4 regions of the Bacillus tuaregi genome follow, and region 1 is predicted to be linked to each of the others. Evidence: riboswitches for the same ligand, from Rfam matches in the RefSeq annotation. Region 1 holds a riboswitch; each other region holds the start of a gene.

What was found. Region 1 has a riboswitch for S-adenosylmethionine ahead of BQ5321_RS03145 (methionine ABC transporter ATP-binding protein). Riboswitches for the same ligand answer to the same signal wherever they lie in the genome.
Region 2: it holds a riboswitch for S-adenosylmethionine, as region 1 does, so the genes downstream of both, BQ5321_RS06045 (methionine ABC transporter ATP-binding protein) here and BQ5321_RS03145 (methionine ABC transporter ATP-binding protein) in region 1, are expected to answer to the same signal.
Region 3: it holds a riboswitch for S-adenosylmethionine, as region 1 does, so the genes downstream of both, BQ5321_RS14840 (methionine biosynthesis PLP-dependent protein) here and BQ5321_RS03145 (methionine ABC transporter ATP-binding protein) in region 1, are expected to answer to the same signal.
Region 4: it holds a riboswitch for S-adenosylmethionine, as region 1 does, so the genes downstream of both, BQ5321_RS08820 (peptide-methionine (S)-S-oxide reductase) here and BQ5321_RS03145 (methionine ABC transporter ATP-binding protein) in region 1, are expected to answer to the same signal.

Annotation. Positions count from the first base shown of each region.
Region 1 covers NZ_LT629731.1:162,828-165,027, forward strand. Annotated here, with positions in the region: gene BQ5321_RS03140 (methionine ABC transporter permease) at 1-184, opposite strand, end outside; gene BQ5321_RS03145 (methionine ABC transporter ATP-binding protein) at 174-1,187, opposite strand; SAM riboswitch class I at 1,336-1,440, opposite strand; gene BQ5321_RS03150 (carbon-nitrogen family hydrolase) at 1,626-2,200, opposite strand, start outside.
Region 2 covers NZ_LT629731.1:801,780-803,979, forward strand. Annotated here, with positions in the region: gene BQ5321_RS06040 (O-acetylhomoserine aminocarboxypropyltransferase/cysteine synthase family protein) at 1-684, shown strand, start outside; SAM riboswitch class I at 821-937, shown strand; gene BQ5321_RS06045 (methionine ABC transporter ATP-binding protein) at 1,070-2,095, shown strand; gene BQ5321_RS06050 (methionine ABC transporter permease) at 2,088-2,200, shown strand, end outside.
Region 3 covers NZ_LT629731.1:2,613,254-2,615,453, reverse strand. Annotated here, with positions in the region: gene BQ5321_RS14840 (methionine biosynthesis PLP-dependent protein) at 1-923, opposite strand, end outside; SAM riboswitch class I at 1,093-1,207, opposite strand; gene BQ5321_RS14835 (hypothetical protein) at 1,455-1,679, shown strand; gene sda (sporulation histidine kinase inhibitor Sda) at 1,760-1,891, opposite strand; gene BQ5321_RS14825 (DUF6501 family protein) at 2,120-2,200, shown strand, end outside.
Region 4 covers NZ_LT629731.1:1,378,418-1,380,617, forward strand. Annotated here, with positions in the region: gene BQ5321_RS08810 (DinB family protein) at 1-398, shown strand, start outside; gene BQ5321_RS08815 (cupin domain-containing protein) at 556-876, shown strand; SAM riboswitch class I at 1,011-1,126, shown strand; gene BQ5321_RS08820 (peptide-methionine (S)-S-oxide reductase) at 1,218-1,583, shown strand; gene BQ5321_RS08825 (EAL domain-containing protein) at 1,688-2,200, opposite strand, start outside.

The DNA of each region.
Region 1 (2,200 bases):
GAACACTTTGCACGAGTCGGTTTTCCCAGAATAGCTCTTTATCTGTTACATAAAGCAGAACTCCAATCGGAAGACCGATGACAATCGCAATGATTAAGGAAATGCCAATCATATAAATGGTCTGGAAAAATGCAGTGTTAATATCAGGAATGAGTTCGATTAAATGGTTGAAGTCAAATGCCATTCTGAATCACCTCCACCTGTGCGGTTCGTTTTTCAATAAAATGAAGCGCCTGATTGATTTCTTCTTTTTGACCATTCAGCTCCATGACAAAGATCCCAAGCGGTGCTTCACCGATATACTCAATTGAGCCGTGAAGAAAATTGCCATTCACATTAAACCGCTGCAGTGTATCCGAAATCACACTGTCACCGGCAACATCGCCTTTGAAGGTGACTTTTACAATGATGCCTTTACACTTTTGTAAAATAGCTTCTGGAATCTCAAAGGAAACTACACTTTTAATAAATTCCTTTGCCAGGTCTGTCTGTGGGTTAGAGAAAATATCATACACAGGACCTTCTTCGATAACCCTTCCCTTTTGCATAATGGCCACCCGGTGACAGATTTCCTTTACCACGTTCATCTCGTGAGTAATTAAGACAATCGTAATATTTAATTCTCGATTAATCTTCTTTAATAGCTCAAGGATGGACCTTGTTGTCGTTGGGTCCAACGCAGAGGTTGCTTCATCACATAATAGGACGGATGGGTTATTCGCCAGTGCCCTTGCAATGCCGACACGCTGCTTTTGACCGCCACTGAGCTGTGACGGATAGACATCCTTTTTGTCAGCAAGTCCAACCATTTCAAGCAGCTCTTCAACACGTCCATTGATTTGATTTGCTGGTGTTTTGGCTGCCTTTAAGGAAAATGCAATATTTTCAGAGACGGTTTTTTGACTGATTAAGTGAAAATGCTGGAAAATCATGCCGATCCTTAAACGCTGCTTACGTAAGCTATCGCTATTTAGCTTAGTCAGGTCAATTCCATTCACACTAATGATGCCTGACGACGGTCGCTCTAGTAGATTAATGCAGCGAAGCAACGAGCTTTTTCCGGCTCCAGAATAACCGACAATCCCATAGATTTCGCCTTTTTTTATGAAAAGGGACACGTTATCTACACCTTTGACAGGGCCGCTTTTCGTTTGATAAGTCTTTGAAAGATTTTGAATATTAATCATAGAATCCCCTCCTTTTTCAAAAGTCTATTAAACCAATTTATTTAGGTGGTTTTATAAGTGAACTAGCTCCTCGTTATTAGAAAATCCCTTTCTACTAAAAAATGCTTCTTTCAATTGAAAGAAGCATCGAAACTCGGTCTATCATTTCGACTTATCTTTCAGAATGAAAGTCATTCTGCAGGATTTGGCACCTTCCCATGTGGGGGTTGCCGGACGTCATAGGGCCTTGTCCCTCGGTCACTCTGGATAAGTTAGGTATTTAGTTATGATTAGTATAGTACTAATATTATAATCATCTGTCAATATATTAAATTCACTTTTTTAAGAAAATAATAAAAGTGGATGTTTAACTTCATTCAGCAATTGCTTTTTGTACCGAAAGCTTGCGACAGGTACAGAAGTCCTCCACTTCTATCAACCTGCATAACTTTAACAGAGTCAATTATATAAGTCTGTTCGTCTGTCCTGGAAAATTGGGATGGTGCGACGGACTTTTTCCACCTCTTGTAAATCGATCTCTGCATAGTAGATGGCCTCTTCTGTATGACCGCCAATTAGAATTTCCCCCCATGGAGCAATAACCATCGAATGACCGTTAAAGGCATTGTTCGGGTCTGACCCAACGCGGTTTACGGCGACAACATAGCATTGGTTTTCAATCGCACGAGCCTGTAACAATAACTGCCAATGGTCGATCCTTGGTGTCGGCCATTCAGCTGGAATAAACATTATGTTAGCACCATTCAAGACATGGGCACGAATCCATTCAGGAAAACGGAGGTCATAGCAAATGACACCACCACATGTCGTACCGTCTAACTCAAAGGTATTCATTGTTTGACCGGCATCCAAATAGACATGTTCATCCATTAGTTTAAATAGGTGGGCTTTGTCATATTCCGAAATGATCTGTCCGTCTCGGTCCGCAATATACATCGTATTATAGAATTTACCCTGTCTTTTTGTTGAAACCGACCCACCTACAATATTTACTCTATATTCCTTTGCCAGAT
Region 2 (2,200 bases), 640 kb from region 1:
TCGGCAACCAAATGGTTATTAGGTAATGGAACGACAACAGGCGGAATTATCGTCGATGGTGGTAAATTTGATTGGAATTCACCGAAGTTCCCTGGCTTTACAGAGCCTGATGACAGCTATCACGGTCTTGTATATGCGGAAGCAGTTGGTGCTGCAGCTTATATTACAAAAGCACGTGTGCAACTTCTACGTGATATGGGACCTGCTTTAAGCCCGCAAAATGCTTTCTATTTCGTTCTTGGACTGGAAACATTGCATGTAAGAATGAAGGAGCATGTGGCGAATGCTGTAAAGGTAACCGAGTATTTAGAAAACCACCCTGGCGTCGACTGGGTTCTATACCCTGGTAGTGAAAGCAGTGCGGATAAAGCACTTGTGGAGAAATATTTACCAAAGGGCGCTGGCTCTATGATCGTTTTTGGCATCAAAGGCGGCAGAGAGGCTGGAGCAAAGCTCATTAACAATATTGAACTTTGGGCACATGTGGCGAATGTCGGTGATGCAAAGAGCCTGATCATTCATCCAGCTAGTACAACTCACCAGCAGCTTGACGCAGAAGGCTTGCAAGCAGCCGGTGTAACAGAGGATTTAATCCGTCTTTCTGTTGGAATTGAAAATGTTGAGGATTTAATTGATGATTTAGAGCAGGCTATTCAAAAGGCAACTGGAGAGACTTCACGATAAGCGGTAAGGACGAATTAGATTAAACTATTATTATAGTAGAATATGAATATTTGTTGACACCCTTTTCTATCCATGATACGATATCACTCGTAATTGTCAGAGAAATTGATATCTTTGAACTTAATATACAGGTTTGCTCTTATCAAGAGAGGTGGAGGGATGTGCCCGATGAAACCCGGCAACCGTCAATTGCTAATGGTCAATTGACACGGTGCCAATTCACACAAAGCGCTTGAGCTTTGATAGATGAGAGAAAGGTAGCAACAGCCTAGTGCCTTTCTGCTCATATGCGGAAAGGCATTTATTTGTATAAAAGCTAATGATTAACCTAATTTCTGTTAAGCAGAATGGGATATTCTATGGATAGTAAAGGGGTGAAATCACGATGATTTCAATCAAGAATGTAAAAAAAATATTCTCTACAAGGCAAGGCAATGTGACAGCCGTTACAGATGTTAATCTTGAAATTAAAGAAGGCGAAATATTTGGTGTCATTGGCTATAGTGGTGCCGGAAAAAGTACACTCATTAGAATGCTGAATGGTCTGGAGCTCCCTTCTGACGGAACGGTTACGGTCGCAGATAAACAGGTATCACATATAAAAGGGGCTAAGCTGAGAGAAGCCCGCCAAGAAATCAGCATGATTTTCCAGCATTTTAATCTTTTATGGTCGAGAACGGTAAGAGAAAATATCTCCTTCCCGCTTGAAATTGCCGGGGTTTCGAAGCAAAAGCGTATGAAAAGAGTCGATGAGCTGATTCAGCTTGTTGGACTTCAAGGCAGAGAGGATTCCTATCCGTCACAGCTAAGCGGTGGTCAAAAGCAAAGGGTTGGGATTGCAAGAGCACTTGCTAACAATCCAAAGGTATTATTATGTGATGAAGCGACATCAGCGCTTGATCCAGAAACAACAGATCAAATTTTGGAGCTGTTGGTTGATATTAACAAAAGACTTGGATTAACGATTGTCCTAATCACCCATGAGATGCATGTCATTCGAAAGATTTGTCATCGTGTTGCCGTCATGGATGCAGGGAAAGTGGTAGAAATGGGCACAGTATTAGAGGTCTTTAAAAATCCGCAGCAGGCCATTACGAAGCGCTTTGTTCAGCAGGTGACAGAGCCTGAGGAGACAAAAGCAACCATTGATCATTTGCTTTCAGAGTATCATTCCGGAAGAGTGGTTCAGCTTACCTTTATTGGTGATGGTGCTGAAAAGCCATTAATCACCAATTTAATCCGGCATTTTGAGATTACGATTAATATTCTTCAGGGGAAAATCTCGCAAACACAAAATGGGGCCTATGGGACCTTGTTTATCCACCTTGATGGGGAAAATAGCGAAATTGAAAAAGCCATTGAGTATATCGATACACAGCAGGTTGGCTTGGAGGTGATGCCGAATGCTTAATCAATGGTTCCCAAATGTGAACTGGGAAAAAATGTGGGAAGCGACAAATGAAACCTTATATATGACAGGGATTTCCACTCTTGCTACGTTTATTCTTGGTATTAT
Region 3 (2,200 bases), 2.5 Mb from region 1:
AGGCTTTCTGCAAAACAAATTAAGTTTAATTTTTGTAGAAAAGGGTTTACCCACTTTTCACTTTGGATACGAAATGATAGCATCCCGCCATGACCTGGATATAGAACATCTGTTATGCTATCGTGCTCTTTTAAAAATTCGACAATGGCTTTGGCGTTTTTCTCATGACGTTCCATTCGTAATGCAAGAGTTTTCATCCCGCGCATTAACAGCCATGAATCAAACGGACTTAACACTGCGCCTACAGTATTATGATATTTAGCAATGGCATCACAAAGCTCGATTCCTTTGGCAACAATTAAGCCTGCGAGAACATCATTATGACCGCCTAGATATTTTGTTGCGCTATGAATAACAATATCTGCTCCGAGCGCAATTGGCTGTTGTAGGATAGGTGTATAAAATGTATTATCAACAATCAATAAAATATTGTGTTTTTTGGCAATCCGGGCAGCTTCAGAAATATCCGTTTGTTCCATAAGAGGGTTTGTCGGAGTTTCAATAAAGATCGCTTTTGTTTGAGGTGTGATTTCTTTTTCAATATTATGAACGTCACTAGTGTTGGTATAACGACATCGCAGCCCCCACTTTTTAAAGCCTTCCTCAAGGATGCGATAGGTACCGCCATATAAATCTTTCGAAACAACCCACTCGTCTCCAGCTTGAAACAGTGAAAGAATGGTTAAAATAGCCGCCATTCCGGAGCTACATGCATAGCCGCGGTCCCCGCCCTCTAAATCTGCTATCGCTTCTTCTAAAACTTGTCTCGTAGGATTGGCTGTTCGACTATAATCAAATCCGGTTGACTGACCGATGCCAGCATGACGATAGGCAGTTGAAAAATAAACAGGTGCACTAACGGTACCAGTAGTTTCTTCACTTCTATTGCCAATTTGCGCTAACTTTGTATCTGTTTTATACATGTGATTACACTCCTTATTCTTCAGAAAAGGGGGAATGCTTTATCTTCCCAATCGCCTTTCTATGCTGATTTTTCTTATTAGTGTACTTGGTTTAGAAGGCTGTATGAACCAACATTAAAAAAAGTCTTCTTAAAGAAGAAGACTTTAGTTTAAACATAAACATGACTTCTTCTTATCTTTCAAGTTTATTCGTAAACTTGCTGGATTTAGCACCTTTTCAATGCTTAACATTGAAGGTTGCTGAGGTGTCCCTGGGCCATCCCCTCTACCTCTCTTGATAAGAAAATATGATTAATTTCTTAAACTTTACTACAATAGAATAAAACTTGCAATTCTTTTTTTATAAAAATAGAGATTATTTATATTGTTAAGATAAATAAGAATAATAGAATTAGCTTAGTCATATTATTGATGACTATATTTTTATTATGTAAACTAAATAAGTAAGTCAATTGTTGAAATAAGTTCATAAAATTCGATTAATTTATCGGGAATAGCCTTTATAATAGGAGTTAAAGGAGGAATTAACACATGATAGAACAAAGTACTCATTGTCATCACCGCTATAATAATATCGAAGAAAATCTAGCCTATTCAGAGCAGGATGGAATTGAATTGTCTGTCAGAAAAGGTGTAACGAACAAATGGTTACTCTATCTTCATGTTGACTCTCCACTCGTACCGATGGAATTAAGAGATTCCTCCGCATTGGAAAGCAGAACACAGCTTTATTTCCATTTAGTTGATGAGCTATAAACCGGGTTATACCCGGTTTTTTTAAGCAATAGATAAAAGCAACAAGTAAGAGCAAAGGAGGTATCCTTTGCTCTTACTTGTTAATTTATAATGGGTTTTAAGCCACGTTTTTTTATTTCTCCCTGTAATACTCTAATCCAATCTTTATCATTACCTGACTTCAATGCATCACGATACGAGACAATTAACTGTTCATTACTCATAATTTTCATTGTGCATACCTCCAAGGTAAAGGATAGAATATTCAATATTATTCTATTTTAAAGATTTTATGAAATTTTTCATAGTCCATTTTAAAAAAATTCATAAAATTTTCATGGTAAATGGAAGTGATGCTTAACAAAATGTCCACATAAATAAATCGGGTGCTGATTGTTGCTCTGTGGGGTTGATACTTATATACTAAAGTGTAAATGGTATTAGGAAGGGAGTTTGTTAACATGATTCATTTAGACTGGCACGAACGAAAAACAATAAAAACGGTAAAATGTATACATACGGATGCCAAAAAATATATTGTC
Region 4 (2,200 bases), 1.2 Mb from region 1:
GGTGGATTGCTCAAATACTCTATCATTTGTATTCAACGGAGAAGGAAATAGCCCAATTTGTCTTACAGTCTCTGAAAACAATTAGTAAAAAGGTAGAGGAGAGGGACGTATCTTTCATTGAAGCTTGTAATGTAATAGCTAAAGCTGCCGAAGTGCCGCCTGAGGCATTCTTCAGTAAAAAGGAAATCACTCAGTTATTAGAAGCATCGAGGTTTCAATATACACAAGCTATTTTTAATGAAACACATAAAAGATCTTTAACAGAAAAGTCAGTTGAGCATCCAGGCTTTGGAGAGATTAGTTTAAAGAATATGCTAGATGTGATTTGGTTACACGAAGAACAGCATCTTCAGCAACTGAAAGAAATAAAGCAGCAATTAGTTAAGTGCCCTAATTAGTTAGCAATCTATTATCCATCTAATCTCCGTTACTTGAAATGGCCTATGGTACTCCCTATAAAAAAATCCGTTATTTATTGATGCCATGGCAACAGCTGTCTTGAATAGGAGCGATTAACTTAATCAATCCTTATAGAATATTACAGGGGTGAACTATATGGAGAAACAATCGATTCCTTCTTATCAACTATTTAATGAAGGTCATTTTTCAAAAAATATAATATTTAAAAGTAACCATAGCCAGGTATTTCTGTTAAATTTACTGCCGGGTCAAGAGATGCCTTCTCATTATCACATCGGTGCTGAATTATACTTACATGTCCTTCAAGGCAGCGGAACATTTAGTATCGATGGACATGAGCTTATCGTAAGTCAAAATGAGGTGATACATTGTGATGGAACCCAGAGATTAGGCTTTGCTAATACAGGAAATGAAAATGTATCTATCTTTGTAACGCTTAGTAAAATGAATCGCTAAAAATGGATGGATGAAAGAGTGAAAAGAGATTCGGATATATGCATGATTCTGTTAATTTTTTACTTGAAAATGAGCTAAGGACATGTTAACATCATTAACAATATAATAATTCAAAAAAATAAAATAGCGATAACTTCTTATCCAGAGCGGTGGAGGGACAGGCCCTATGAAACCCGGCAACCATTAAGGCGAATTCTTGCCTTGAACGGTGCTAATTCCTGCAAAGGCAGCAGCCTTTGAAAGATGAGAGGAATGTGTGTTAAACATACGAACCTCTCTTTTAAGCAAAGAGAGGTTTTTTGGATGTTAAGAAGCTATCGCTCGAAAAGGAGCGAACGAAAATGGAAAAAGCAGTATTTGGTGCAAGCGGGTTCTTTAGTCAACAAGCATTTCAGACAGCCTTACGAGGGGTTGAAAAGGTTTCAATCAATCACCCGAGCGGGACAAACTTAGACATAGTGGAAATATGGTTTAATCCATGGAAGGTATCCTACAAAGAGCTATTGGATTTATTTTTCGATCTACATGACCCTACGGCAAAAGAGGGACAGCCTGATGATAATCAATCATTGATTTTCTTCGCTGATCATCATCAGCTTGCATTGGCTAAACAAAAGAAATGTGAGCTGAAGCCGTTTTTTAAAGATCGTATTATTACACAAATTACTCCGTTTTGTGAACACACTCAATTCCATGCAGAGGCATAAAATAACAATTGTACGAAACCACAGAAAAAAACATCAGCTGAGAAATAGGAATTATTCATAATAAAACGGTGTGAAATTCAAGTTTCACACCGTTTTCGTTCGAATTAAAGAGTATTCACCTTTTGAATCAGCTGATCCCATTGTTGAAGGAAGTCCTCTGGTGTTAAGGGAGGACTGTAGAGATATCCCTGTATGTGCGTACACTGTTTCATTTGTAAAATATTCTTTTGTACCTGTGTTTCGACCCCTTCGGCAATGACCTCAAGCTGTAAATGCTGGGCCATCGAAATAATGGTTGAGACTATCGTATGATCCTGTTCATTCTCTGTGAGATCATGGATAAAGGATCGGTCAATTTTCAGACGGTCGATGGGGAGATGCTTTAAGTAATGCAACGAAGAATAACCTGTCCCAAAATCATCAATGGCAATTTTACAGCCTAAATTTTTTAGCTCCTGCATCGTTTTGGAGGCGTGCTCCATATTCATCATCATGCTTTCCGTAATTTCAAGCTCTAAAGCCTCTGGTGGTAATTCCGTTTCAAGCAGAATCCCCTTCACCGTATCGTTCAGGTCCTGTGAATAAAATTGACGTGAGGACAGGTTCACAGCGATGCT